One region of the Pectobacterium punjabense genome, then DNA from elsewhere that is predicted to be linked to it. Evidence: predicted binding sites of a transcription regulator. Region 1 holds the regulator's gene; each other region holds the start of a gene.
The links. The regulator PurR, encoded in region 1, represses purine synthesis genes. The targets are predictions, from matches to a motif close to CANGCAAACGTTTGCNTG.

Region 2: a site for PurR is predicted at 2,298-2,315, ahead of E2566_RS03765 (NCS2 family permease). Genes of this name have one in related genera too.
Region 3: a site for PurR is predicted at 5,420-5,437, ahead of purH (bifunctional phosphoribosylaminoimidazolecarboxamide formyltransferase/IMP cyclohydrolase). Genes of this name have one in related genera too.
Region 4: a site for PurR is predicted at 4,442-4,459, ahead of purM (phosphoribosylformylglycinamidine cyclo-ligase). Genes of this name have one in related genera too.

Annotation. Positions count from the first base shown of each region.
Region 1 covers NZ_CP038498.1:2,723,086-2,730,626, reverse strand. Annotated here, with positions in the region: gene E2566_RS12290 (riboflavin synthase subunit alpha) at 1-42, shown strand, start outside; gene cfa (cyclopropane fatty acyl phospholipid synthase) at 104-1,255, opposite strand; gene purR (HTH-type transcriptional repressor PurR) at 1,572-2,597, opposite strand; gene cydH (cytochrome bd-I oxidase subunit CydH) at 2,990-3,079, shown strand; gene E2566_RS12270 (C40 family peptidase) at 3,169-4,020, opposite strand; gene E2566_RS12265 (Grx4 family monothiol glutaredoxin) at 4,360-4,710, shown strand; gene rnt (ribonuclease T) at 4,818-5,489, opposite strand; gene gloA (lactoylglutathione lyase) at 5,636-6,043, opposite strand; gene E2566_RS12250 (DUF1289 domain-containing protein) at 6,345-6,584, shown strand; gene slyA (transcriptional regulator SlyA) at 6,816-7,253, shown strand; gene E2566_RS12240 (outer membrane lipoprotein) at 7,385-7,541, opposite strand, start outside.
Region 2 covers NZ_CP038498.1:826,942-834,482, reverse strand. Annotated here, with positions in the region: gene E2566_RS03770 (Na+/H+ antiporter) at 1-510, opposite strand, end outside; gene E2566_RS03765 (NCS2 family permease) at 802-2,169, opposite strand; gene lpxP (kdo(2)-lipid IV(A) palmitoleoyltransferase) at 3,075-3,998, opposite strand; gene E2566_RS03755 (DUF1176 domain-containing protein) at 4,377-5,444, shown strand; gene E2566_RS03750 (YybH family protein) at 5,552-5,944, opposite strand; gene E2566_RS03745 (hypothetical protein) at 6,650-7,541, opposite strand, start outside.
Region 3 covers NZ_CP038498.1:289,102-296,642, forward strand. Annotated here, with positions in the region: gene nfi (deoxyribonuclease V) at 1-343, shown strand, start outside; gene E2566_RS01320 (YjaG family protein) at 421-1,011, shown strand; gene hupA (nucleoid-associated protein HU-alpha) at 1,216-1,488, shown strand; gene E2566_RS01330 (DUF1481 domain-containing protein) at 1,493-2,179, shown strand; gene purD (phosphoribosylamine--glycine ligase) at 2,384-3,670, opposite strand; gene purH (bifunctional phosphoribosylaminoimidazolecarboxamide formyltransferase/IMP cyclohydrolase) at 3,688-5,277, opposite strand; rRNA gene E2566_RS01345 (16S ribosomal RNA) at 5,883-7,420, shown strand; tRNA gene E2566_RS01350 (tRNA-Ile) at 7,494-7,541, shown strand, end outside.
Region 4 covers NZ_CP038498.1:1,400,293-1,407,833, forward strand. Annotated here, with positions in the region: gene ybbA (putative ABC transporter ATP-binding protein YbbA) at 1-158, shown strand, start outside; gene ybbP (putative ABC transporter permease subunit YbbP) at 155-2,584, shown strand; gene purN (phosphoribosylglycinamide formyltransferase) at 2,670-3,308, opposite strand; gene purM (phosphoribosylformylglycinamidine cyclo-ligase) at 3,308-4,345, opposite strand; gene upp (uracil phosphoribosyltransferase) at 4,683-5,309, shown strand; gene uraA (uracil permease) at 5,525-6,814, shown strand; gene hda (DnaA inactivator Hda) at 6,914-7,541, shown strand, end outside.

The DNA.
Region 1 (7,541 bases):
TTAGCCAGTAAACAGGTGAACGACCTCGGTAAAGAAGAGTAATGCTGCATTCCCTATTTTTTGTAAACCGGACGAGCAACATCGTCCGGTTTTTTCTTTTCTGTTAGCGAGAAACACGCAACCCGCCGTCTATTCCATCCCTGCTGAAGACGATCTGCCAGAGCTGAAGCTCTCTTGCTCTGAATGCTCCGGCACACGCATTCAAATAGTAGCTGAACATCCGACGAAAACGTTCAGAGTAGTGTGTGGCAAGCTGCGGCCATCCTTGTTGAAAGCGCGTATGCCATGCCATTAATGTGCGATCGTAATCAACACCGAAATTGTGCCAATCTTCCATCACCATGTCAGGCTCACTCGCCTGCGCAATGTGCACAACGGATGGAATGCAGCCGTTGGGGAAGATGTATTTATGAATCCAGGGATCGAGGCGTGAATCGGTTGAATTAGCACCGATAGTATGCAGCAGGAACAGCCCATTGGGCTTTAGGCTGCGGCGTACAATACGAAAGTAGTTATCATAGTTGCGTGGCCCTACGTGTTCAAACATACCTACTGACACCGCGCGGTCAAAGTGCCGATCGAGATCGCGGTAATCCTGTAGTTTGATGATGACATCCAGTCCCAGGCAGCGCTGTTGTGCCAGCGTCTGCTGTTTTCGGGAAATGGTGATACCGTAAACGGAAACCCCGTAGCGACGCGCCGCGAACTCAGCAAGCCCGCCCCAGCCACAGCCGATATCCAGCAGTGTCATGCCGGGTTTAAGCTGGAGTTTTTCACAAATCATCGTGAGTTTATCTTCCTGCGCGTGTTCCAGCGTTTGTGCCTGTTTCCAGTAGGCACAGGAATATTGCATGTAAGGGTCCAACATGAGGGAAAAAAGGTCATTACCCAGATCGTAATGCAATTCGCCGACGACTCGAGAGCGTCGGCGGGATTGCAAATTCGTGATGCGGGCAGTGGCGATTCGCATAAGATCGTGCAAACGGCGAGGGAGTGTGTCCTTTAGCCCTGCACGTAGGACAAGATGGAAAAACATATCCAGCCGTTCACACTCCCACCATCCGTCCATATAGCTCTCCCCTAATCCCAGCGAACCTTCCCGCAAGACGCGTTTAAAAAAACCAGGGTGGTTAACGCAGATATCAAAAGGGCGAGTGCCGTTAATAGTGATACCCGCCGTATTCAACCTGTCTTGCATGATTTTCAACCAGGGCGTGGTATGGCTATGCTGCTCTTTCGCATAAGGTGTACCCATCATGTCTCCTAAATTTTTCACGTGTGAAAGTATGGAAAAACATACCTGGACAGCACTTACCGCAGATGATGTACCAGCTGTCACCAGAGAAAAAGGAAGAAGAAATGCGCTAATAAGCAGGTAGTTAATGCGCTTATAGGCAAGAAGAACGCGTATCCGCTTACGTGCGGCTATCGCTATTCTGGGTTTTATCAGTGAAAGTGAAACGCAGTTTTCAGTTTAAATCTGCTTCAGCCAGCACACAAGGAAATTGGCTGAAGCAGACAAGGAAAGCGGGTGGGAATAAGAAAAATCGGTCTATGTTGAGTCGCCGAGGTTAGCGGCGGTAATCGAGGAACGGGCCGTCGGCAACTGAGCGACGTTCAATCAGCGTTGGGTGCACTTCAATGACGTGTGCATCTTCCCGCTTACTGGTAATGCGATCCAGCAGCATCGCGAAAGCGGACTGTCCCAGACGCTCCTTTGGCTGGTGGATGGTGGTCAGCGCAGGCGTAAAGAAACGCGCGTGGCGCACGTTGTCATAACCGATCACCGAAATATCCTGTGGCACGCGCAAACCCAGTTCGTCAGCCGCACAAATAGCACCCATTGCCATGATATCGCCGCCGCAGAATACGGCCGTTGGCCGCTGTTTCTGTGCGAGGATCTGATGCATGGCTTTGTAGCCGGATTCCGGTTCGAAATCGCCCCGCACGACCCATTCGTCGCGTACGGTAATGTCGGCTTCTTTTAAGGCTTTTAAAAAGCCAAGGTAGCGCCCGTTACCCGTGTTGCGCTCTTGTATTCCGGGGATGGCACCAATATCCCGATGGCCGCGTTCAATCAGATAGCGGCCTGCCATATAGCCGCCCTCAAAGGCGTTATCGATGATGGTATCGGTGAAATCGCTGTGCATTTGGCCCCAGTCCATGACGACCATGGGAATGCTGCGATAATCTTCCAGCATGCCCAATAACTCTGGCGGGTACTCGGCACACATCACAAGCAGACCGTCGACGCGTTTTTGCGCCAGCATCGAGAGATAAGCGCGTTGTTTGCCGATATCGTTATGAGAATTACACAGTACCAGCGTGTAGCCTTTGGCATAACAGCTGTTTTCGACCGCTTCAATGATCTCGGCGAAATAGGGCGCTTCGCTGGATGTAGCCAGCAAGCCGATAGATTTGGTGTGATTAACTTTGAGGCTGCGGGCGACGGCGCTAGGCGAATAGTGCAATTCCTTGATTGCTGCCCTGACGGCTGCCTTAGTCTCTTCGGCGACGAAACGTGTTTTATTGATCACGTGCGATACGGTTGTGGTGGAAACGCCAGCACGTTTTGCCACATCTTTAATCGTTGCCATCTAAAAATGACTCCTGAACTTACCTGTTACAGACGTAAGTATATTGTTAATCGTTTGCCTACGTTTAAAGTTCTTCTTCTAAGCTAAAAAACAGGATTTCAGAAGGAGAATGCCGAATGTTATACCGAAGGGATCTGGCTTGACGTTTTTCGACTGGCACGCAGCGCTTTCATAAACAGCGGATTGTGTCCGATTTATCATGAAAGTGAAAGGGCTAATTTATACTATTAGTGATGCATCCGTCGGAGATTTTTCGCTAGAATTATGAAAGAATCGTAATAACCCTATTATTTGTAGCTTTAACTGTCTACGTGGGTTCGGCTGTGAATGATGGTGTCTTTTTTTTCAGATGAAGTTTCAGATGAAATTTGTTTGCTAATAAGGAGTGGTTTATGGATACAGATCTGAAGATGTCTTTGCTGACAACGGTTGGCTCGTTGGCTGTGATCATCGCGTTTAGTTTCATTGCGGTGTTGAACTAACCTTCAGTGCTTTTTGCGCAGGTTAGGTATTCAGACAGGTTTATTGCACAAAACGTGTCTGAATACGCTTCTGTTCGGCGTGCTATCGCTTAACGAATGGTCTGTGGCGTCACCACGCGACGCGCCCCAACATAGTGCTCCTGCCAATAATCTTCACTTAGCTTGCTGATACGAATATCTGAACCTGTACGCGGTGACTGGATAAATTTGCCTTCCCCCAGATACACCCCGACGTGATCGGCAGCCCCACGATTGTTGATGCGGAAAAAGACCAGGTCGCCACTTTCCAGCTCACTCTTTTTAATCGGCGCGGCATCACGCAGATGGTACATTTCGTTCGCGGTACGAGGGATTTGGATCTTAACGACGTCTTTATAGGCGTAATAGACCAGCCCGCTACAGTCGAAACCAGTAAAAGGAGACGATCCGCCCCAGTGGTAAGGTTTACCGATCTGGCTCATCAGTTTATTCATTGCGGTCGTTTTGGCGTGTTGATAGCGTTTTTTATGCGCTGCGCTCAGTGTCATGCCCTTTTCTGTGGGCGCTGGATTTTTATCCACTTTTCCTTTGAGTGCTGTCTTCTTCAGCCCGGTTTTGACTCTGGCCTGTGCAATGGTCTGCCTGTCGTCTTCAGGCTTCAGCTTTTTAAGGTTTTTTTTCACTAGCGCAGGTGTGCTGCTTTGCGTCCGGGATGGCTTCTTTTCTACCGGTTTGTTAGCCGTACGGGGTTTGGATTTATTGCTGACGGTGGCAGGTTCTGGCTTTTTGCTTTTGATTGGCGCTGGTGACTTAGCATTACCCTTTGTTTGACGGCTTTTCTTATTCGTTTCTTCAACGGCGCTTTTCTTCGGCGTAGAATGCGGGGTATGCGGCGCAGCCTGAACGACGTTCAGGGATAGGTTACTGAAAAATAATATAAAAAGAGTAATAAATAAGCGCATAATAAAAGTGACCGAACATAATCCTTAACTCGCTCAATCCGCACAGTATTCCTGAAAACGGCGTCATAAAAAAGTGGGCATGGCCGCTTTATTCATACAGAATAGTGAAAAAACGTTAATAGTTGTTTTTTCGTCTGATTTATCAGCGTTTTCTGGCGTTGATTTCATCAATGATGAATAATCAGTAGAAAAATAACCCTACAAAAAATGGCGTTTTTTTGTGGCTATTGGCATCGGTACAATATCATTGAGTCAATGTCGCTGTCGTAACACTTTGACGGCGACTCATGGCTAGCGTTTTGGACGTTAGCCATCCTATAGGTTTAAGGAAGCAAGAAGATGACGACACCGACAATTGAAAAAATTCAGCGCCAAATTGCTGAAAACCCGATTCTGCTGTACATGAAAGGTTCCCCAAAATTGCCAAGCTGCGGTTTTTCTGCACAGACCGTCCAGGCATTGTCTTCATGTGGCGAACGTTTTGCTTATGTTGATATTTTACAGAACCCGGATATTCGAGCTGAACTGCCGAAATACGCGAACTGGCCGACATTCCCACAGCTGTGGGTGGATGGGGAACTGGTTGGCGGTTGTGATATCGTGGTTGAAATGTTTCAGCGTGGCGAACTGCAACAGCTGATCAAAGAAACGGCTGATAAATACAAAGCGCAGCAGGCCGATCAGGAGTAATGTTGCACCACACGCAATAACAATCTCAGTACGGTTATGATGCGAGCGTGAATATTCCCAGCGGGTGCTATGGCACCCGTTTTTTTACGATTAGCTTTCGCGTTTTCTTAGTCTTCGGCTGATGTATCTTCGAGAGAGCTTTCTTCCAGCGCAAGCGGCCATCCTCCCAGACGTTTCCAGCGGTTAACCAACTCACAGAACAATAACGCGGTCTGATTGGTGTCATACAGCGCGGAGTGCGCCTGGCTGGAATCAAACGCAATGCCAGCGGTAATACAGGCTTTAGCCAGAACCGTTTGGCCTAAAACCAGTCCGCTAAGGGCGGCGGTATCGAATGTGGCGAAAGGATGGAACGGGTTACGTTTCAGGCTACAACGATCCGCTGCCGCTGCCATAAAGCTGTGATCGAAGGTGGCATTATGTGCCACGATAATCGCACGGTTACAGCCCTGATCTTTAATCCCTTTACGCACGACTTTGAAAATTTCGTGCAGCGCATCGTATTCGCTCACCGCACCACGTAGCGGGTTGGTGGGGTCAATGCCGTTGAACGCCAGTGCCGCAGGTTCCAGAATCGCGCCTTCGAATGGCTCAATGTGAAAATGTAGCGTTTCATCTGGCTGTAACCAACCGTCTTGATCCATTTTTAATGTTACTGCTGCGACTTCCAGCAAGGCATCAGTTTTCGCATTAAATCCGGCAGTCTCAACATCAATCACTACTGGATAAAACCCACGAAAACGGCCGCTCAGGGCGTTCAGATCACTTTTATCAGCCATTTGTCTCTTAATTGTCAGCAAAACGCAGCGCGCATTATGGCAAATTTTGGCCGGAGATGCAGCATGCCCGTTACCTTTCAACCGGTGGCGGTAGCAGAAGAAGGGGGAGAACAGGTGCCGATGCAGCACCTGTAGAATGCGGAGTATTAGTGACCGATGCCGTTGCCAGCATGGGCGTTTTCGATCAATTCGATTTTATAACCGTCTGGATCTTCGATGAATGCGATAACGGTCGTACCGCCTTTGACCGGACCCGCTTCACGCGTCACATTACCGCCAGCTTTACGGATACGCTCACAGGTTGCGGCAACATCGTCAACGCCCAACGCGATATGGCCATAGGCGTTGCCCAGATCGTAGCTGTCGACGCCCCAGTTGTAGGTCAGCTCGATAACTGCACCCTCGCTCTCTTCGGTATAACCGACGAAAGCCAGTGTGTATTTGTATTCGGTATTCTCGCTGGTGCGGAGTACGCGCATTCCCAGAATCTGGGTATAGAAATCGATAGAACGTTGTAAATCGCCAACACGTAGCATGGTATGAAGTAAACGCATAATGCCCTCGTTAAAAAGTGCAACAAAAGGGAAGTATAGCGTTGTGGCTCTGGTGAGTCCAAGCTGTTGGGATGGTGCTAAAAATGCGACACTAAATGCGACACTATGGTGAGGTTTGTGTTAAAACGTACCAACAGGAGGGGGGTAATGGCGTAGTCAGGGGATTTTAGGCCGCCTGACGCATAAAAAAATCGTCAGTGATTACAATGGTTATCTAATTATTTTCATTGTGACGGTCTGTTTGGGCTTGCCAGCAGTAAAGAACAGGGCTTCAATAAATAGAGTTGTAGCGGGAGGTGGTGTGCCAGAGCAACTTGAACTCTTTGTTGTCCCTAATCCATGCCGTGGTATTTGTCAGGCGGGTGATGGCGGATATTGTCGCGGTTGCTTTCGCAGTCGTAACGAACGCTTTAGCTGGGGCCAAATGAGTGATGCTCAGAAACAGGATGTACTGCGTTTGTGTCGGCAAAGAATGAAACGGTCACAGCGTTCAGAGAAAACCGATACACCAGCAGAATCCCATCAGCCATCGTTGTTTTAAGTCATTTTGTCTTAGACGATCTATTTACGTGAAATTTTGTTTAAGCAACGCAGGAGCGTTCGATTGAATAAAATAAGCCAAAGATCATTTTTAAAAGACTTTTATTTGATAGAATCATGTTCAGGAAAGGTTCTATTTTTTTACGATAGTAATATCGTTTTTTATTCTTATAAATCAGAATTGATTGCAATCCAGGGATATAACTTAGCGTGCTAACAATAAGGAGAGGTGATGGAATTGCCATTAGGATCTGATTTAGCTCGTCTGGTGCGCGTGTGGCGTGCGCTGGTCGATCACCGATTAAAACCACTTGAGCTGACTCAAACGCATTGGGTCACGTTGCATAACATATACCACTTACCCCCCGGCCAGTCGCAGATTCAATTGGCCAAAGCAATTGGTATTGAGCAACCCTCATTAGTTCGAACACTGGATCAGCTTGAGGAGAAGGGGTTAATCACTCGTCACGTTTGTGCTCACGATCGCCGGGCAAAACGTATTATGCTGACTGAATCAGCGGAACCAATAATACAGGCAGTCAATGGTGTAATTAGTCATACACGAAGTGAGGTGTTATTTGGAATTACGCCAGAGCAGGTTGATGAATTAGCGCTGTTGGTTTCGCGTCTTGAAAAAAATATATTGGCATTGCATGAACATCAAGTGTAGCTAAATTCGGGTTACGCAGAGGGAGAATGAAATCCCGGCGATATTACCGATACTCGTTATTGGTTATTTATTCCGGGAGTTGATTATTCGTTGTGACGATCGCCGCGCAGAGCAGCGATCGTCACACAACGTTAGCGTGGAGAAACGGTGATGTTACGGCCATTGCTCGCCATGGCAACACGTTGACCCTTGCTGAATTTCGTATCACCCTGTTTCTGTACCACCATAATGGTACTGCCGTCATCACGACGGATTTCCAGCTCTACGCCCTGTGTACGGTTCAGTGCA
Region 2 (7,541 bases), 1.9 Mb from region 1:
CGCAATCGCGACGGCAAACTTCAACGACACCAGGCCTGACGCATCGTTCATCAACGCTTCGCCCTGCAAAATGCCCATTAGCTTTTTCGGAATGCGGCCTTCTCCAACAATGCCAGACAGCGCGACGGCGTCCGTTGGCGACAACACCGCAGCCAACGCGAAAGCCGCGATCAGCGGCATGCCCGGCACCATCCAGTAGATGAAATAGCCGATGCCCACTACGGTAATCAGCACCAGTACCAGTGCCAGGCCAATAATTTCCCGACCGTGCTTCAGGAACTCACGCGTGGGCGTTTTCCAGCCGTCGGCAAACAACAGCGGTGGAATGAAAAGCACCATAAACAGCTCAGGATTGAAATCAACATGTAAACCGAACTGGGGCCAGGCAAGGATGGCACCAAGCGCGATTTGCATTAAAGGCAGAGGAATTTGAAAAGGTAAAATGCGGGTAACCACCCCGGAAAGGGAGACAACCAGGGTCAAAATAAGAATCGTAAAAAATATTTCCATGCTTTCCTTAGACGTACTCCTAAATCAAAAAATTCTGCCTGTTAGCACATAAACACCCCTTCCATATTTAGCGCATTTAGCCCGGTATGAAAATGGGTTTTTGGTCGAAAAACCTAAATTAATAACAAGGTTGATTATCACACAAAAAACTTAAACCCAAAGCCAATAAAAAGGCCTATAAACACCTATTCTGGAGGCATACCACGAGGAACGAAGAGGAAAAGAGAGAAGAAAGGAAAACGCGCGGAACAAACCTTCGGGACGGTGCCCGAAGGTTTATAGAAAAACGACTTACAGAGCCCAGCCGCCAGCGTAGAACACCACCAGAGCCACAGCGATAACCACTGTACCGATGTTCAGTTTACGCCATTCGCCGGAAAAGATGCGACCTAATACCAGTGCGCCAAAACCCAGCATGATACCGGTCACGATGTTACAGGTCAGTACGATAAATACAGCACAGACCAGACCAGACATCGCATCTACGAAGTCATCAAAATTCAGTTTGGATACGTTGCCCAGCATTAGCAGGCCAACATACATCAGCGCAGGAGCGGTAGCATAACCGGGAACCAGATACGCTAACGGCGACACAAACAGCAACAGCAGGAACAGCACGCCGACAACCGTTGCTGTTAAACCTGTTTTACCACCAGCGGCTGTACCTGCGGCAGATTCTATGTAGACTGCCGCCGGTGACGTCCCAACCAGACTAGAGAAAATGCTGCTCACGGAGTCTGCTGTCAACGCTTTGCCGCCGTTGATGATTTGCCCGTCTTTATCCAGCAGATTCGCCTGCCCGGCTACCGCACGAATCGTCCCCGTAGCATCAAACACCGCCGTCATGACCAACGCCAGTACGCTCGGCAGAACCAAAGGCTGCAACGCGCCCATGATATCCAGACTGAAGATCAGCGACGAACCGTCAGCCGCCGTCAGGCTCGGCAGTGCGAAGAAACCGGCATATTTTACATTCGGATCAAAAATCAGCCCCAGAATAGAGATCACGATGATAACCAGCAAAATACCGCCCGGTACGCGACGTTTCTCTAAACCAATGGTCGCAGCTAATCCCAGTAGGGACATTACAACAGGGAAAGAGGTAAAATTACCCAGCGCGACAGGCAGGCCATCAATCGGGTTTTTTACTACCAGTCCCACACCGTTGGCAGCAATAATCAGTAGGAACAGACCAATACCAATCCCGGTACCATGCGCCACGCCTAGCGGCAGATTACGCAAGATCCAGGAACGGATGCCGGTAACGGAAATGATGGTAAACAGTACCCCCATCAGGAAGATCGCCCCCAGCGCCACGGGAATACTGATTTGTTGCCCCAGCACCAGACTAAACGCAGTGAACGCCGTCAGAGAAATAGCACAACCAATCGCCATCGGCAGATTAGCCCACAATCCCATCAGCAGCGATCCCAGCCCAGCAACCAAACAGGTTGCAACGAACACGGCAGTTGGCGGAAACCCTGCCTTGCCCAGCATACCCGGTACGACTATCACCGAATAAACCATAGCCAGGAACGTTGTCAGACCAGCTAACACTTCCTGACGCGTGTTACTGCCACGCTGTGTAATTTTGAAAAAAGCATCAAGCGCGCCTTGCGGACGCGCCGCATTCTCTGCCTGACGGGTGGTGTTTGACATAGTGGTATCCCCTGAAATGCCATTATTATTTACGATCAATTCTGAACGGTTCTCGCAGCCTTGCCCCGCGAGCGCATTAGCACACTAATTAGCAATGAACAGAACGCGCCATGAACCCTATGGCTCCGCACGCAAACGATTAACTCGCTGGGTGCAGAACCAGAAAACGTTGCCCGATCAAAACGAGCGGTATAAAAACAAGCGGAAGTAAAACATCACCGGATAAACAGTGCCAGGTAATGCGAAGCGCACGATTATCCCGCTTCCCCCGCGCTTATTTCAACTGCTAATCGAGACAATTTACCTATCTCTATTTCACCTTCCCGTTAAGGAAATGTGCAATCGGTACAAGTACTGTGCAATCAGGCAACTCGCTGAAAACGCGCCAGTATGAATAAAAAACAGAAAGGGTTTTTAGACTGAAATCAAAACAGCGGTTTACTCCTCACAAACTGATCGTTCATTTTTTTGTGATTGCCATCACAAAAAAGTTGACCAGCCGTATCAGTGCGAGTATTCTTAAAAACGTGAACAGCATCACAGAAAACAAATTAACTAACAACGAGGAAATGACCATGAAACTGCTGAACAAAATCATCGCTATGTTTGAAAACATCAACATCAACTTTGGTACTTTTAACCAATAATTATTTAAGAATCGTGGGGATAAAAAGATGCGCGTTGTCCGCAAAATCAATCAAATATTAAAAGCGTTGGGCAAAACCTATCGCGGTGTTAACCCCCACGCTATCTTCCGTTAATCGTACTCAGTACGTTAACCACCCTAAAATGGCTGCCATCTGGCGGCCATTTTTGTTTCTGCACCAAACGTAGCAACTGTCTTGTCAGAATGGCGCCGAAGCGCCACCCCATTTCGCACATGCTTACATCATCTCACCCAATCATCAGGCGTAAAGTGATATTTCCCCTGCGGGACGCGTTTTAAAGCGGCGATGCAGCCAAAGATACTGTTCAGGCGCACGCATGATTTCTTTCTCAATCACCTTATTCATGTAACACGCCGCAGCCTGTTCATCGTGATAAGGATAATCCTGTAATTCCGGCTGAATCACCAGTTGGTAACCCAAAGCATTCGGTTTACGAATCAGCACCGTCGTCATCATTGCAGGTTTTGCCAGGCGACTGATGGTGAATGTGCCGCTAGTGGTAGCCGCGTTTTTCACGGCAAAGAATGGGGCAAAGACGCTGCCTTTAGGACCGTAATCTTGGTCGGGCGCGAACCACACCGCTTCACCACGCTTTAGCGCCTGCACCATACCGCGCAGATCTTTACGGTCAATCATCGCCTTGTTTGAACGAGAACGTCCCCAGGTTTGCACCATTTCCATCGCTTTATTATTGTGCGGGCGGTACATCGCCATCATTGGCCGACACAACCCCATCGCCCTGCCGCCCAGTTCCAGCGACATAAAGTGAATACCAATCACCATCACGCCCTGTCCTTTATCCGTAGCGTGCCGCAAATGCTCAAGCCCCGAGACATCAAACCATTGGCGCACACGACGATCGGACCAGAACCAGGCCATACCGGTTTCGACCAATGCCATGCCAAGCGACGCAAAGTTGCTATCGATCATAGCTTCTCGCTCATCGTCGGAGATTGTAGGGAAGCACAACTCAAGATTACGCCGGGCAATCGACACCCGACGCTTAAGGAAGACGCGGGATAAACGACCTGCGCTGCTCCCGAGTTTCATCAACAGCGGGTAAGGGAGCTGAACTAATAAAAACAGCACGCCCAGACCGAACCAAGTCGCCCAATAGCGCGGGTGGAGTAATGCCCTGGTAAATGTTTGCTTAATTTTCATGATACTCATCTTTAAGTGATTAACAGCGTACCGCATAAAGAGTCGTTCTCATCGCGCTACATCTATCATGACACTTATTTATAGGGATCGTTTCAGCTGTGTGGGAAACTGATTTCTGACCGTTATCACGCATGAGGTTAAAAAGCAGGATAAACATGCTGATAACGCAGAGGGGATTTTGAGCAACCGATGAACGGCCGACGGCAGCGGCATCATACCCGATTCGTTCTTAATAGAGGAGTGGCCGAACAAGAAATATTCGCAATATCACGTGGTCTAAAGCTAACATCTTGGCATATGTCAAAAAAAGCGACGGCCTTCTTTACGCTCCAAATAGGTCAAGGGTAAGCCGTAACATAACCAAGGATTTGATGGAAAATGATTTTTTCTCTCCCTTACCGCGTCAATATGTTCACTGCCCTCATCGCGGGTATCCCGGCTCTGGCATTTGCCACAACATTCACCGATAGTTCTTTCTCTCATAAAGACTGGGAAGTGGTCTGTGATAACACGCTGACGTGCCGAGCCGCCGGCTACTCATCCGAAGAGCAATACGCGGGGGACGAGCAAGATGTTCCTGGAATATCACTGCTTCTCACGCGTCATGCCGGGAAGAATACGCCCATAACGGCAGACGTCATGCTCGCTGAGGTATACCAAGCGATTCCTAAAGGCACCACGCTCACGCTAACCATTGATGGTGTGGATAAAGGCCTGCTCACCCCAATCAAAGACAATCTCTGGCAGCTCAATGAGAAACAAATTCCCAGCGTATTGCAGGCTCTAAAAGGAAGCGGGAAAGTCGCTTTTCGCCACAATGGTGCCGTTTCCGAACTGTCCGGGGCCGGTGCCTACGCCGTACTATTAAAAATGGATGAGAAACAAGGTCGCATCGGGACAACGGATGCCATCACCAAAAAAGGAAATAAAAGCAGTGAGTTACCTGCTGTAGTTGCCCCCGTTATCTACGCAGCAATCACTAAGCAGGAGGCATCGCGGACTCTGACGGATGTGGAACAATCCGTTCTCCATAAAAAGCTACTTAAAACGCTGCATAACGACTGCGATAACTTGCTGCCACAAGATGACCCACAAGCAGAACCCATTACGTTCACCCCACTGACTGACAGCCTGTCTCTGCTCAGTACCCTTTGCTGGCGCGCAGCCTATAACGAAGGCTATGCCTACTGGGTCATCGATAACACCATGCAAACTCAGCCGCAGCTCGTGACGACGGATGGCACAAATTACGAGAACGGTGAAATTACCGCAGTACATAAAGGACGCGGGCTCGCGGACTGCATGAGCTATGAATCCTGGATATGGGATGGAAAAACATTCCAGCAAAGCAGTGTATCAACCACAGGTTCATGCCGCATGATCCAACTCGGCGGCACCTGGGATTTACCCAGTTGGACAGCGACCGTCATTAAAGCAGAGAAATAAAAGAGATTGGGGTCACTCGTTGGCCTCATATCCAAACATGGGAAAGCCATCGAGGAAGACGAAAAACGCGCCAGCATCACCCTGACGCCTGAATTGACTAGACATCATCAGTCAAGAAGTGTTGTTCCATAGGAGTTATCAATTGTGCAAAGCCAGCGTCCATCAGCGTCTTTCTTGAACACGTAGGTCGCTCGTCGGGTTGTGGTGACACTATTCCCCTGATCGTCTGGGTAATGAAGCACCGTTTCCATAATCACTAAAGCGTCTCCACCACCTTCGATGACCTGCATATTTCCTTGTTCAACAACAAGTTGATTTTTAAAGTAATCGGCAATAGCGATAAACGCTTTTCTTATATCACCTTTCCCTCTTGCAACCATTCCTGGCTTGATAACAAGTGCGGCATCCTCGGCATAATAATTCATCAAGGCATCAAAATTTCGTTCAGATATTGCTTTATCACAGGCTTCAATGATTTCGCGTATCGGATGTGGTTCCATAAACACTGACCTCAGTAACGTGACGCAGAACACTCTGACGTAAAGATTCAATAGAGACGGATATTAAATCCTTCTTTCTTCATACAACGCCACAAAATAGCGAGTGATTTGTTCAACTTAATTCATCGATGACCGAGAAATCACGACCTTCTTCTCTTGAGCATGACGCGGATGTAGCCCGGCAGTTACAAATTTCATGGGTAACCATAGGGTAATATAATTGATTGTATAGCACACGGATATACACTTTTGGAATCAAGGCATTAGAAATGTTTTTGGAGCGAGTGAAGGGAGCCGAGGACAACTAGCTAACTTCTTGTTTCTTAAAGACTGATGAATCCAGTGGTTACAGTGATGGTTACACATTGAGAGGCTGACGGTCAAGACTTGAAGCACGTAATATTCCCTCTAAAGGAATAGAACTCACGGTCTGACTACCCGGCCCTTTTGGCCTGACTCAGGGTCGGGCTATGGGGACTTTTGGCTCGCTCTTTATATTAGATAGGGTCTCACATTTTTTCAGTCAAAACTCATCGTCTAAGAACCACCAGCCAAACAACAAGCGCTAACTTTAGCAGGAAGACCCCGAGATAGACTTTGTGTAGGTCCATTAGGTCCTCCTCTTTCCGCACCCATGAACTAGATTACTAGTACAAAATAAAGGCCAGATATCCAGTTAGGAAGTCTGACCAATAGTCGTTATTGTTAGTTAGCTTCTTTAGTGAAGCTCAGGCGTTTGACTACAGGCAGGACAGCAGTAGCCGAGCCAGTACCCATCTTGATGGTCGTAGCAGCTTCAGCTACAACAAACACCTTGCCGAGAATCTCAAGGTCGTGAGACTGGGAGTCACCATCACGTGAAAGGACCACAGTAATGTTCTCGCCATCGTGACGGAAGCAACCGAAGCTCAGAGCCGTAAAACGCTTAGCCATCATGAACACGCCACGGTCTTCACCGTTGTAATAGGCGATGTCAGTCCCCAGCATATCGACGATAGCGTCTTCACCACCAAAACCTTGCTTAGCAGCCAGACGGGAGAGAGCCTTGAGGTGTGACTCATGGGCGATAATGCCGTAGTCAGAAACCTCAGAACCGAAAGAAGACTCGGTGTTCTCATACAGCGCGTCCATGATAGTGTCTGCCTTAGCTGTCAGGCTACCAGTCAGGACCGGAAGCTCTACAGTCTTCAACAGCTTGGAGGATTCCAGTACATCGACCATGCGACTATTGATGGTACGGACCACGTTATCGCAGATGTTCAGAGCGTCCTGCTGGAGCGTCCCCTGAGTGAAACCAGTGGAAGACTTAGCGTCCCACAGCTTGGTTTGATGTGATACGAGGATAGCCTGTTCAATCGGCTCCACGGTGATTTCAGTGCCGGACGGAGCGGTCACGACTTCAGGTCGCTTACCACCACGGACAGGAACGACCACAGAGCGGTCAGCCAGCGTGTGAGCGATGATTGGAGTTGGTAAGCTGTTACGGGTCGGCAGGACTTCTACAGGGAACGGAATGTTATCCTGAGCGTCTTTAAGCACACCATTGAGCATCGTCTTAACCAGCTTAGCCAGCTCAAGGGCATAAACCTGAGGGTCG
Region 3 (7,541 bases), 2.4 Mb from region 1:
TGCCAGCCATTTTGGCCTGCTTGTTGACGTTCCCACGATTGGCGTAGCGAAAAGTCGGCTTTGTGGCCGGTTTGAGCCGCTGGCGGAGGGCGTCGGTAGCCAACAGCCGTTACTGGATAAGGGCGAGCAAATTGGTTGGGTATGGCGCAGCAAAGCGCGCTGTAATCCACTGTTTGTGGCAACAGGGCATCGGGTCAGTCAGGATAGTGCATTGCACTGGGTACAATGTTGTATGCGCGGCTACCGTTTACCGGAGCCGACCCGTTGGGCTGATGCTGTCGCATCGAATCGTCCCGCATTTGTGCGTTGGCAGCGGCTGCAAGCGGCTAGCGTATTGTCGTAAAACTTTAGGAATTCAGGCATAGGGCGTCACTGTGATTTCAGGTACACTGCCGTCCGTCGCCGTTAATGAGCATAAAAATGTTACGTAACCCCATTCATTTACGTCTGGAAAAGCTGGCGAGCTGGCAACATGTCACTTTCATGGCATGTCTTTGTGAACGTATGTATCCAAATTACCACGAGTTTTGTCGTCAAACAGAATTCGGAGACGCGATGGTTTACCGCCGCATTCTCGATTTGGTATGGGAAACATTGGTTGTTAAAGATGCGAAGGTTAACTTCGATAACCAGTTGGAAAAGCTGGAAGAAGCGGTTCCCACCGCGGAGGATTACGATCTTTACGGCGTTTATCCGGCTATCGATGCCTGTATCGCACTGGGCGAACTGATTCATTCGCGTTTAAGCGGTGAAACGCTGGAACATGCGATAGCTATCAGTGAAGCGTCTATCCGTACGGTTGCTATGTTGGAAATGACGCAGGCTGGCAAAGAAATGACCGACGACGAGCTAAAGGTTTTGCCTGCGATTGAAGAAGAATGGGACATCCAATGGGAGATTTTTCGCCTGTTGGCGGCCTGTGAAGAACGCGATATTGAGTTGATCAAAGGGCTCCGTTCCGATCTGCGCGAGGCCGGAAGTAGTAACATCGGGATAAATTTGCATCAATAACGCGATAAAACGTGATTTAAGGCCTGAAATGGCCTGTCTTAAGGCTTCACATTCGCACCCTGTCTGGTCTACATTTGGGGGGCGTAAAAAAAGTGGCTGTCGGTGCGTGTATGCAGGAGAGTGCTACTACACCCTAAAATGGGAAAGGGCATATCCGTCGCACTCGATGCTTAGCAAGCGATAAACACACTGTAAGGATAACTTATGAATAAGACTCAACTGATTGATGTAATTGCGGACAAAGCTGATCTGTCAAAAGCACAGGCTAAAGCAGCTCTGGAATCAACTTTGGCGGCAATTACCGAGTCTCTGAAAGAAGGTGATGCAGTACAATTAGTTGGTTTTGGTACGTTTAAAGTCAACCATCGTAATGAGCGCACTGGCCGCAACCCACAAACCGGTAAAGAAATCAAAATTGCTGCTGCCAACGTGCCAGCGTTTGTTTCTGGCAAGGCTCTGAAAGACGCTGTTAAATAAGCTCATGCCGGTTAAAAGTTTAAGCAGAGGGGCGGTTTCGCCCCTTTTGCTTTTACGCCGTTTATGTGGCGCAGGCCTCGTAATTACCGCTGTGGTGGCCTGCAGTAACCGCGCCGCGCCGCCGGAAGAGTTCTCCAGCGGTTACGTTGCCGATCGCGGTATTGTGCGTATCTGGCGTAAGGATGATGCGCAGAATACGACGGCGCTGGCCACCGTATACAACCCGCTTCAGGGCAATGCTCTGGTAGTGACCCGCTATACGTTCCAGCAGGATAAGCTACGCGAGATTCAGCGTAATCAGCTCGGGACGCAAAAAGAAGATATGCGCTTACGCTTTGCTGAAGATGGAACTGTCAGCTTTATGCAGCGGCAACTTGCCGAAAGGCGTGAATCAGTTTCCGATGATGATGTTGCGCTCTACCAGTTTGATGCTAAGCGCATGCTGGAATTGAGCGATGTCCTGCGTGCAGGCAAGGTGATGCTAAAGCAAGGGAAATGGCTGGAAGGGCAGGTTCAGTCCTGTGATGGCACTGTGGTACGCCCTGACTTTGACAACGATTCGCGTGAATGGATTGCGCAGCAAAAATCTCATGCCACGCGTCCGCTCAATGTAGCGTGGTTGGAAGCACCCGAAGGAACGCAGCTATTGCTGGTGGTGGAGGATGATGTCTGCCAATGGCAGCCTAAATAGCTATACCCGTCATACTTCAAGTTGCATGTGCGTTGGCTGCGTTCACTCACCCGAATCACTTACTTGAGTAAGCTCATCGGGATTCCCTCTCTCGCCGCCTTCCTGAAACTCGAATTATTTAGGGTATATAAAACTGACTATAAAAAACCCGGATTTCTCCGGGCTTCAGTATTTATCCGATAATCGTTATCGGATCATCGTTTATCAGGCTTGCTCGCGCTCAATGGCACGGTAGCCGATGTCTTTGCGACAGAATACGCCTTGCCACTGAATACCTGCGGCTATTTCATAAGCACGTTGTTGCGCTTCTGCAACGGTATTACCCAATGCAGTGACGCACAGTACTCGCCCGCCGTTGGTAACGACATTAATACCATTCAGTTTGGTACCAGCATGGAAGACTTTGCCATCTTCAGCATCCTGCTGCGGTAAACCAGAAATCACATCGCCTGTATTGTAGTCAGCCGGGTAACCTCCTGCGGCCAATACCACCCCCAGAGACGGACGCTCATCCCAGACTGAATCTTTCTGATCCAATGTGCCGTCACAGGCTGCCAGACACAGTTCCACCAAATCGGAGCGCAGGCGCAGCATGATTGGCTGTGTTTCTGGATCGCCAAAGCGACAGTTGAATTCGATCACTTTTGGTTGACCATCGGCAGAAATCATCAGGCCGGCATACAAGAAACCCACATAGGTATTTCCCTCAGCAGCCATGCCGTTCACGGTCGGCCAAATCACCTGATCCATTACACGCTGGTGGATCTCATCGGTCACGACGGGGGCTGGTGAATAAGCGCCCATTCCACCGGTGTTCGGGCCCGTATCTTTATCCCCAACGCGTTTATGATCCTGACTGGTTGCCATCGGCAGCACGTTCTTGCCGTCCACCATAACGATGAAGCTGGCTTCTTCACCATCAAGGAACTCTTCCACCACGATACGGTGTCCAGCATCGCCGAATGCATTACCTGCCAGCATATCCTGAACGGCGTTTTCCGCTTCCTGCAACGTCATTGCGACAATCACGCCTTTGCCCGCGGCTAATCCGTCTGCCTTGATGACGATAGGTGCACCTTTGCTGCGTACATAGGCCAGTGCCGGTTCCACTTCGGTGAAGTTCTGGTATTCCGCTGATGGGATGTTATGGCGTGCCAGAAAATCTTTAGTAAAAGCTTTCGAGCCTTCTAGCTGTGCTGCACCTTGCGTTGGGCCAAAGATTTTTAGGCCTGCACTCTGGAACGCATCCACAACACCGATAACTAATGGTGTTTCTGGACCAACGATAGTTAAATCGATGTGGTTTTCCTGTGCAAAGGCGACTAATGCTGGAATATCGGTTGCGGCGATATCAACGTTGGTCAGTGCTGGTTCAAGTGCAGTGCCCGCGTTTCCTGGAGCAACATAAACCTGTTTCACCAGCGGTGACTGTGCCGCTTTCCAGGCCAGCGCGTGTTCGCGCCCACCATTACCAATTACTAAAATATTCATTTCGGTCAGCTCCAGAATTAATGGCGGAAGTGGCGCATGTCGGTAAAGATCATCGCAATGCCGTGTTCGTTGGCGGCAGCAATAACTTCATCATCACGAATAGACCCGCCCGGTTGGATCACACAGGTAATGCCAACGGCTGCGGCAGCATCAATACCATCACGGAATGGGAAGAACGCATCAGAGGCCATAGCAGAACCTTTTACTTCTAGCCCTTCATCGCCCGCTTTGATTCCGGCAATTTTCGCTGAGTAAACGCGGCTCATCTGACCGGCACCTATCCCGATGGTCATGTTGTCGCGTGCGTATACAATTGCATTAGATTTAACGAATTTAGCCACTTTCCAGCAGAAAAGGGCATCGCGTAACTCCTGTTCGCTTGGCTGGCGCTCGGTCACGATACGCAGCTGAGATGCATCGACCATACCCAGATCGCGATCCTGTACCAGCAAACCACCGTTGACGCGTTTGAAATCCAGAGCCGGAACGCGTTGCTGCCAGCTACCGCTGGTCAGGACGCGTACGTTTTGTTTGGCTGCGGTAACCTTCAGTGCGGCATCACTGGCAGATGGCGCAATAATGACTTCGACAAACTGACGGCTGATGATGGCCTGTGCCGTTTCTTCATCTAGTTCGCGGTTGAAGGCGATAATGCCGCCGAATGCAGATGTCGGGTCGGTTTTATAGGCGCGTTCGTAGGCATCAAGAATTGAGCCGCCAATCGCTACGCCACACGGGTTCGCGTGTTTAACGATAACGCAGGCTGGTTCGGCAAATTCCTTCACGCACTCCAGCGCCGCATCGGTATCGGCGATGTTGTTATAAGACAGCGCCTTGCCTTGTAACTGTATAGAAGTGGCGACCGAGGCCTCATGAATATTCTCTTCTATATAGAAGGCTGCTTGCTGATGACTATTCTCACCGTAGCGCATGTCCTGCTTTTTGATGTAGTTCAGGTTCAGCGTACGTGGGAAGTGGCCCGATGGTTTATCGGTTTCACCGTGGTAAGGCGGAACCAGTGCGCCAAAGTAGTTGGCAATCATACTGTCGTAAGCGGCGGTGTGTTCGAAGGCTTTAATCGCTAAATCGAAACGGGTTTCGTAGGTCAATGAGCCTTCGTTGGCGTCGATTTCATTAATAATAGCGCTGTAGTCGCTGCTCTTGACCACGATAGCCACATCTTTATGGTTCTTGGCGGCGGAGCGGACCATCGTCGGGCCGCCGATATCGATGTTCTCAACGGCATCTTCTAATGTGCAGTTCTCACGGGCGACGGTCTGAGCGAACGGATACAGATTCACAACGACGATATCAATCGGCTCGATGTCGTGCTGCGCCATGATCGCATCATCCCGATCGCGTCGTCCCAGAATGCCACCATGCACTTTCGGGTGCAGGGTCTTTACTCGCCCATCCATCATTTCCGGGAAACCGGTGTAGTCGGAGACTTCTGTCACGGCTAAGCCAGCATCAGCCAGCAAACGGGCGGTTCCACCAGTAGAAAGGAGCTCAACGCCACGATGGGACAGAGCTTGAGCAAATTCGACAATACCTGCTTTGTCAGAAACGCTGAGCAGAGCGCGGCGAATTGGACGACGTTGTTGCATGATGATGTTATCCCCTGGATTTGGGTAGTCAGTAAAGAACGGTATGTGAATATCGTCTTTGTTAGAGCAATGATTGCGGAATAAAGAGAAATATTCAGTTAGCGTTCGCCAAAACACGACGATTTTGAACGCGGTGAATTGTAGCGAAAACGTTTGCGTGATGCTCGTCAATTTTTGAGTTGAATGCTTTCTGTGGATAAGTTTGTGCAAAAATAGGTATAAGGCGGGGTTTTGCTGTGGAATGCAGCAAACAGTCATTTTTCTTTAAAATACCTATTGCGGCAGGTCGAGAAGTCCCTATAATGCGCCTCCATCGACACGGCGCTGTGAACACACAACCGGGTCGATAAAGAAAGAGAAAACGCTTTAAAATAAACGTTGACTCTGAAGGTGGAAAGCGTAAAATACGCCACCTCGCGAAGCGGTTAAGGCCGCAACGCACTGCTCTTTAACAATATAATCAGACAATCTGTGTGGGCACTCACAAGACCGTATCTTAACGATATAAAAAAGTCTTGAAGAGTGAACAACAGTAAATTCATTACGAATAAACAGTTTTAATTCTTTGAGCATCGCTGACGAGTTCAGCAAATCAAACAAATCTTAAATTGAAGAGTTTGATCATGGCTCAGATTGAACGCTGGCGGCAGGCCTAACACATGCAAGTCGAGCGGTAGCACAGGGGAGCTTGCTCCCTGGGTGACGAGCGGCGGACGGGTGAGTAATGTCTGGGAAACTGCCTGATGGAGGGGGATAACTACTGGAAACGGTAGCTAATACCGCATAACGTCTTCGGACCAAAGAGGGGGACCTTCGGGCCTCTTGCCATCGGATGTGCCCAGATGGGATTAGCTAGTAGGTGAGGTAATGGCTCACCTAGGCGACGATCCCTAGCTGGTCTGAGAGGATGACCAGCCACACTGGAACTGAGACACGGTCCAGACTCCTACGGGAGGCAGCAGTGGGGAATATTGCACAATGGGCGCAAGCCTGATGCAGCCATGCCGCGGTGTGAAGAAGGCCTTCGGGTTGTAAAGCACTTTCAGCGGGGAGGAAGGCGGTGAGATTAATACTCTCATCGATTGACGTTACCCGCAGAAGAAGCACCGGCTAACTCCGTGCCAGCAGCCGCGTAATACGGAGGGTGCAAGCGTTAATCGGAATGACTGGGCGTAAAGCGCACGCAGGCGGTCTGTTAAGTTGGATGTGAAATCCCGGGCTTAACCTGGGAACTGCATTCAAAACTGACAGGCTAGAGTCTTGTAGAGGGGTAGAATTCCAGGTGTAGCGGTGAAATGCGTAGAGATCTGGAGGAATACCGGTGGCGAAGGCGGCCCCCTGGACAAAGACTGACGCTCAGGTGCGAAAGCGTGGGGAGCAAACAGGATTAGATACCCTGGTAGTCCACGCTGTAAACGATGTCGATTTGGAGGTTGTGCCCTTGAGGCGTGGCTTCCGGAGCTAACGCGTTAAATCGACCGCCTGGGGAGTACGGCCGCAAGGTTAAAACTCAAATGAATTGACGGGGGCCCGCACAAGCGGTGGAGCATGTGGTTTAATTCGATGCAACGCGAAGAACCTTACCTACTCTTGACATCCAGAGAATTTGCTAGAGATAGCTTAGTGCCTTCGGGAACTCTGAGACAGGTGCTGCATGGCTGTCGTCAGCTCGTGTTGTGAAATGTTGGGTTAAGTCCCGCAACGAGCGCAACCCTTATCCTTTGTTGCCAGCGAGTAATGTCGGGAACTCAAAGGAGACTGCCGGTGATAAACCGGAGGAAGGTGGGGATGACGTCAAGTCATCATGGCCCTTACGAGTAGGGCTACACACGTGCTACAATGGCGTATACAAAGAGAAGCGACCTCGCGAGAGCAAGCGGACCTCATAAAGTACGTCGTAGTCCGGATTGGAGTCTGCAACTCGACTCCATGAAGTCGGAATCGCTAGTAATCGTAGATCAGAATGCTACGGTGAATACGTTCCCGGGCCTTGTACACACCGCCCGTCACACCATGGGAGTGGGTTGCAAAAGAAGTAGGTAGCTTAACCTTCGGGAGGGCGCTTACCACTTTGTGATTCATGACTGGGGTGAAGTCGTAACAAGGTAACCGTAGGGGAACCTGCGGTTGGATCACCTCCTTACCAAGAAGATGTGCGTTAAGTGAAGTGCTCACACAGATTGTCTGATGAAAATAACGAGCAGAAATACCTTAATAGGCTTGTAGCTCAGGTGGTTAGAGCGCACCCCTGATAAGGGTGAGGT
Region 4 (7,541 bases), 1.3 Mb from region 1:
TGGATCGTAAAACCGGTGAACGCATCGTTGATTTGCTGTTTTCTCTCAATCGTGATTATGCCACGACGCTGATTTTGGTGACGCACGATGAGCAACTGGCGGCGCGCTGTGAGCGACGCCTGCGGTTAGTCGACGGCAAGCTGCGGGAGGATGCATGATCTGGCGGTGGTTCTGGCGCGAATGGCGCTCTCCTTCCTTATTGATTGTCTGGCTGGCGTTAACGTTGGCAGTAGCCTGCGTGCTGGCGTTGGGTACGATCAGCGACCGTATGGAAAAAGGTCTTAGTCAGCAGAGCCGTGATTTTCTGGCGGGTGACCGCGTGCTGCGTGCGTCACGGCCTGTTGCGGAAACCTGGCTTCTGGACGCGCAACAGCGCGGGTTGACGCTCAGCCGCCAGATCTCTTTCATGACCATGACGTTCGCAGGCGATACGCCGCAGCTGGCGCAGGTCAAAGCTACCGACCAGCGCTATCCGCTGTATGGCAATTTGCAGACGCGTCCTGAAGGGCTGCATGCTGAAGCGGGAACGGTGCTGGTAGCGCCGCGCCTGCTGGCGTTACTTGGGCTGAAAGTCGGTGACATGCTGGACGTTGGCGATACCTCGCTACGTATCAGCGGTGAACTGATTCAGGAACCGGATTCCGGTTTTAATCCGTTCGAAACCGCGCCGCGTATTCTGATGAATCTGGACGATGTCGAGAAAACCGGTGCGATTCAGCCGGGGGGCCGCATTACCTGGCGCTACATGTTTTCCGGTGATGAGAAGCAAATTAGTGAATTTAGCAACTTCATCAAGCCACAGCTCAAGCCCGATCAGCGCTGGTATGGCATGGAGGATTCTGAAGGTGCGCTGAGCCAGTCGTTAAAGCGGTCACAGCAGTTCCTGTTGCTGTCGGCGCTGCTGACGCTGCTGTTGTCTATCGCTGCCGTTGCCGTGGCGATGGGGCATTACTGCCGCAGCCGTTATGACTTGGTCGCTATCCTGAAAACGCTGGGCGCAGGTAAACAAGCGCTGAGGCGCTTAATCATCGGCCAGTGGCTCTCTGTGCTCGGGCTGGCAGCGGTTTGCGGTAGCGTGCTTGGTCTGGGCTTTGAAGCGCTGTTGATGAAAATGCTGGCGCCGGTGCTACCCGCCGCACTGCCAGCATCCGGGCTATGGCCATGGGTGTGGGCGCTGGGGTCGCTAGTGCTGATTTCACTGCTGGTTGGGCTACGTCCGTATCGACTGCTGCTGGCGACACAGCCGCTGCGTGTGCTACGTCAGGATGTGGTGGCGAACGTGTGGCCGCTGCGTTACTACCTGCCGATTGTTCTACTTATTGTCGTCGGTCTGCTTGCGGTGTTGTCCGGCGGCGGTGTGCTGCTGTGGTCGCTGCTCGGCGGTGTGGCGGTACTGTCGCTACTGTTGGGCGTTATCGGCTGGGGCGGGCTGCTACTGTTACGGCGTTTGACGGTGAAACGACTGGCGTTGCGTTTGGCTATTAATCGTCTGTTGCGTCAGCCGTGGTCGACACTCAGTCAACTGGCCGCGTTTTCGCTGTCTTTCATGCTCTTAGCGTTGCTACTGGTGATGCGCGGCGATTTACTGGATCGCTGGCAGCAGCAGTTGCCACCGGGCAGCCCGAACTATTTCCTGCTGAACATCACGGCGGAACAGGTGCCGCAGGTGAGGGACTTCCTCTCTCAGCATAACGTGATGCCAGAGCAGTTCTTCCCGATTATTCGTGCGCGGCTGACGGAAATTAATCAACAGATTGCGACGGAAGTGATCCATGAGGACGATCCGGGCGGCAACACGGTGAACCGTGAACTGAACCTAACCTGGATGAACGGGATTCCGCAGCACAACGTACTGGTGGAAGGGGAAGCACCCAAGGCGGGTGAAGTCTCGATGGAAGCGAAAGAAGCCAAAGAGATGGGGATCAAGATTGGCGATACGTTGACCTTTACTGGTGATACGCAGCCGTTTAGCGCTACGGTAACCAGTTTCCGTCAGGTGGATTGGGAAAGCTTGCGTCCGAACTTCTTCTTTATTTTCCCCGTAGGGGCGTTGGATAACCAGCCGCAATCCTGGCTGACCAGCTTCCGCTACGATGGCGATGAGAAGATGATTACCCAACTGAATCGCCAGTTCCCGACGGTGAGCGTGCTGGATATCGGCAGTATTCTGCGTCAGGTTGGGCAGGTCTTGCAGCAGGTAAGCCGTGCGCTGGAAATTATGGTCATTCTGGTGTTGTTCTGCGGTGTATTGCTGCTGCTGGCACAAATTCAGGTCGGGATGCGTCAACGGCGTCAGGAACTGATGGTGTACAGAACGCTTGGCGCCGGATTACGCCTGCTGCGCACCACGTTGTGGTGTGAGTTTGCGGTACTGGGGCTGGTGGCAGGAACGGCGGCGGCGATTGGCGCAGAATCGGCTTTGTGGCTATTGCAGCGTAAGGTCTTTAACTTTGCCTGGGAACCGAATATCACGATGTGGATAACGCTCCCGTTAATCGCGGCGTTCCTGCTGTCGCTCTGCGGCGGCTGGCTGGGACTACGACTCTTACGCGGTAAAGCCCTGTTCCGCCAGTTCGCTGGGTAACGGACGAAAAACAGGCCGGGGGAACCGGCCTGTTTACGTTTGGAAAAGAAAGAACAATGTTTTGCGCGCGTGATTTGGGAAAGCGTTACTCGGCGGCATAACCCTGTGGAGGAATACGCACGCTGTCCAACCAGGCTTCATTTTCGCGCATCACCAATCGACCGTTCAGGAACCAGTTAATGACCATCGGATAAATCGTGTGCTCATGCGTCTTCACGCGTTCGCTTAGACTTTCTTCCGTATCGTCACTAAATACTGGCACTTTCGCTTGCAGAATTAGCGGGCCGCCATCCAGTTCATCGGTGACAAAATGCACGGACGTGCCGTGTTCCCGATCGCCGTTTTCCAGCGCTTTGCGGTGCGTATGCAATCCAGGATATTTCGGCAGCAGGGACGGGTGAATATTCAGCATTTTGCCTGCGAATTGCGCGACAAATTCCGGGCTGAGGATGCGCATATAGCCTGCTAAGACCACCAGCGCCGGTTCATATTGCTCAATTTCATTTGCCAGTGCCGCATCAAATGCAGCGCGGTCGGCAAAATCTTCAGGGTTCAAGACGCACGTAGGAATATCCGCATTCTGTGCGCGTTCTAGCCCGTAAGCCTCCGCATTATTACTGAATACGGCGACGATCTTTCCTTTAAGGCGCCCGTTCTTACAGGCGTCAATTAACGCCTGTAAGTTGCTTCCATGACCTGAAATCAGCACAACGATGTTTTTCATCAGTTAATAACCACTGCGTCTCCGGCATCGGTTTGAGTAATGACGCCGATTTTCCATGCGTTTTCGCCGCTGCTGTTGAGTAATGCAACGGCCTCGTCTGCCTGTTCGGCTGGCAGTGCGATGATCATACCAACACCGCAGTTGAAAGTACGATACATTTCATGGCGGCTGACATTACCGGCCTGTTGCAGCCAGTTAAAGACAGCAGGCCATTGCCAACTGGATTCGTCGATAGTCGCCTGCATGCCTTCTGGCAACACGCGTGGGATATTTTCCCAGAAGCCGCCGCCAGTCAGGTGAGAAATCGCGTGGACATCCACTTTCTCAATCAGGGACAGGATAGATTTCACGTAGATTTTGGTCGGTGCCAACAGGTGATCGGCCAGCGGTTTGCCTTCCAGCTCGAACTGCTCTGGATTGGTCTTGCTGACTTCAAGCACTTTACGTACCAGCGAATAGCCGTTGGAATGTGGCCCGCTGGACGCGAGGGCAACCAGAACATCGCCATTTTTGACTTTGTTGCCGTCGATGATTTCCGATTTTTCTACGACGCCGACGCAAAAACCAGCAACATCGTAGTCTTCGCCGTGGTACATGCCCGGCATTTCGGCGGTTTCGCCACCGACCAGCGCACAGCCTGATTGCTTACAGCCTTCCGCGATACCGGTAATCACGCTGGCAGCGGTATCGACATCCAATTTGCCTGTGGCGTAATAGTCGAGGAAGAACAGTGGTTCAGCACCCTGAACCACCAGATCGTTCACGCACATCGCAACCAGATCGATACCGATGGTATCGTGGCGCTTCAGATCCATCGCCAGGCGCAGTTTGGTGCCGACTCCGTCAGTGCCGGAAACCAGAATCGGTTCGCGGTATTTTTGCGGTAAGGCGCACAAGGCACCGAAACCACCCAATCCACCCATAACTTCCGGGCGACGGGTCTGTTTCACTACACCTTTAATACGGTCGACCAATGCATTGCCTGCATCGATATCCACGCCTGCGTCTTTATAGCTGAGAGAGGTTTTGTCGGTCACTGCTGAGTCCCCACGAAGGTTACGGGTCGTATTCAGAAAACACGGTATTTAGAAAACATACTGTGGTAAAAATAGTGCGCGCTAATTCTAACAGTGTAGGCAATCGTTTGCGAGTGATGAGTCATCGGCTGGCTATTTTTCGTTAATGGCGACAATTTCTCTTCTCGGTTGATCTGGATCAGGCTTAATCATATGGCGCTAAGTAAAAAAGGCGGTATAATCCCGCGATTTTTTTTACGACGGGCTCTCGTGCCCGCCGCCCTGCGGGCCGCCGCAAGCGGTGTTTAAAAACGCGTTTGGCGTTTTTGTCCGTCCACTAGCCGATGGGGAGATAATGATGAAGATCGTCGAGGTGAAACACCCGCTCGTCAAACACAAACTGGGTTTGATGCGAGAGAACGATATTAGCACGAAGCGTTTTCGTGAACTGGCTTCCGAAGTGGGAAGTTTGCTGACTTACGAAGCGACGGCTGACCTGGCAACCGAAAAAGTCACCATTGATGGTTGGTGCGGTCCGGTTGAAGTCGATCAGATCAAAGGCAAGAAAATTACCGTTGTACCCATTCTGCGTGCAGGATTGGGGATGATGGAAGGCGTGCTGGAAAATGTCCCTAGCGCGCGTATCAGCGTTGTCGGTATTTACCGTGATGAAGAGACGCTGGAGCCTGTCCCTTATTTCCAGAAGCTGGTTTCCAATATCGAAGAGCGCATGGCGCTGGTGGTTGACCCTATGCTGGCGACCGGTGGCTCGATGATCGCGACGATCGATCTGCTGAAAAAAGCAGGCTGCCACAGCATTAAGGTGCTGGTGTTGGTCGCGGCGCCAGAAGGCATTGCCGCACTGGAGAAAGCTCACCCGGATATCGAGCTTTATACTGCATCCATTGATAAAGGTCTCAACGAGCAGGGTTACATCATGCCAGGCCTGGGCGATGCGGGCGATAAAATATTTGGTACGAAATAACAGGTAAGCCGACTTATAGTCGGCTTTTTTTTGGCGTAAACCTAAGTATTGCCTATGGTGCGCCACGGCCTGTATTACGTCGCACGCGGTTCTTTTATACATCAGCAGCCAACATGTTCCTGCTTCACTACGGTGGGGCGGGATGCGTCTGGCTGTGATAATAAGTGCGGGTCTACCTGCACACACAAATAGCAACACTACAGAGGATATTGAAGATGACTCGTCGCGCCATCGGGGTGAGTGAACGACCCCCCTTGTTACAAACCATCCCGTTGAGTTTCCAGCATCTGTTCGCGATGTTTGGCGCTACCGTTCTGGTCCCCATTCTGTTCAAGATCAACCCCGCGACCGTACTGTTATTTAACGGCGTGGGTACGCTGCTTTATTTATTCATTTGTAAGGGAAAAATCCCGGCATATTTGGGGTCGAGCTTCGCATTTATTTCTCCGGTTTTACTGCTGCTGCCGCTGGGATATGAAGTCGCACTGGGTGGTTTCATTATGTGCGGCGTGTTGTTTTGTCTGGTGGCGCTGATTGTTAAGAAAGCGGGCACTGGCTGGCTGAATGTCCTGTTTCCGCCTGCGGCGATGGGGGCGATTGTCGCCGTCATCGGTCTTGAACTGGCGGGTGTTGCAGCAGGGATGGCTGGATTGTTGCCTGCCGATGGCACATCCGTTGATTCCACCGCGGTAACAATTTCTCTGGCGACGCTGGCGATCACCATTCTGGGATCGGTGCTGTTTCGCGGTTTTCTGGCGATCATCCCGATTCTGATCGGGGTACTGGCTGGCTATGCGCTGTCGTTCGCGCTGGGCGTGGTAGATTTAACGCCGATTCGTGAAGCGCACTGGTTCGCGATGCCGACATTCTATACGCCGCGCTTTGAGTGGTTTGCCATTCTGGCGATACTGCCTGCTGCGCTGGTGGTGATTGCGGAACACGTTGGCCACCTGGTGGTGACGGCGAATATCGTGAAGAAAGATCTGATGCGTGAGCCGGGTCTGCACCGTTCTATGTTCGCTAACGGCATTTCAACCGTGTTGTCCGGCTTCTTCGGTTCTACGCCGAATACGACCTATGGCGAAAACATCGGTGTACTGGCGATTACCAAAGTGTATAGCACCTGGGTTATCGGCGGTGCAGCGATCCTCGCGATCCTGCTTTCCTGCGTAGGTAAACTGGCGGCGGCGATTCAGGCTGTACCGGTTCCTGTCATGGGCGGCGTATCGCTGTTGCTGTACGGCGTGATCGGTGCGTCCGGTATTCGCGTGCTGATTGAATCCAAAGTGGATTACAACAAAGCGCAAAACTTGATCCTGACTTCCGTGATTCTGATCATCGGCGTCAGCGGCGCAAAAGTGCATCTGGGCTCGACCGAGCTGAAGGGCATGGCGCTGGCGACGGTTGTCGGTATTGGGATGAGCCTGGTGTTTAAGGTCATCAGCCTGTTCCGTAAAGAGGAAGAAATCCTCGATGCGCCGGAAGAGAACGACGCGCGTTCATAACGGCGTTATTCACCCCGTTGAGGCCGTCAATATCGCGGTCTCAACAGGGACTGGTTTCTGTGGTAAACTCGATCCGTTTTCCTGCCCGTTTTGCTTGAGGTGATTCTGAACACGCCGGCACAGCTTTCATTGCCACTCTACTTACCCGATGACGAAACATTTGCCAGTTTCTATCCGGGCGAAAACGCGTCTCTTCTTGCCGCCATCAATAATGCTTTGTATCAAGAGCATGGTAGCTATATCTATTTTTGGTCACGCGAAGGAGGCGGGCGCAGTCATCTGCTGCATGCTGCCTGTGCCGAACTGTCGCGTCAGGAACGCGCGGTGGGCTATGTGCCGTTAGATAAACGCGCCTACTTTGTGCCGGACGTGCTGGAAGGCATGGAACAGCTGGCGCTGGTCTGTATCGACAATATCGAATCTATCGCAGGCGATGAAGAATGGGAAATGGCGGTATTTAATCTGTATAACCGCATTCAGGAAACGGGGCGAGCCCGGCTGTTAATTACCGGAGATCGTCCGCCGCGTCAGCTAAATTTACGTCTGCCCGATCTGGCTTCTCGTCTCGACTGGGGACAAATCTACAAGCTACAACCGTTATCGGATGACGAAAAGGGGGAGGCATTGCAGCTGCGTGCCAAACTGCGCGGGTTCGAATTGCCAGAAGACGTGAGTCGTTTTCTGCTTAAGCGTTTGGATCGAGAAATGCGCACGTTATTTATGACGC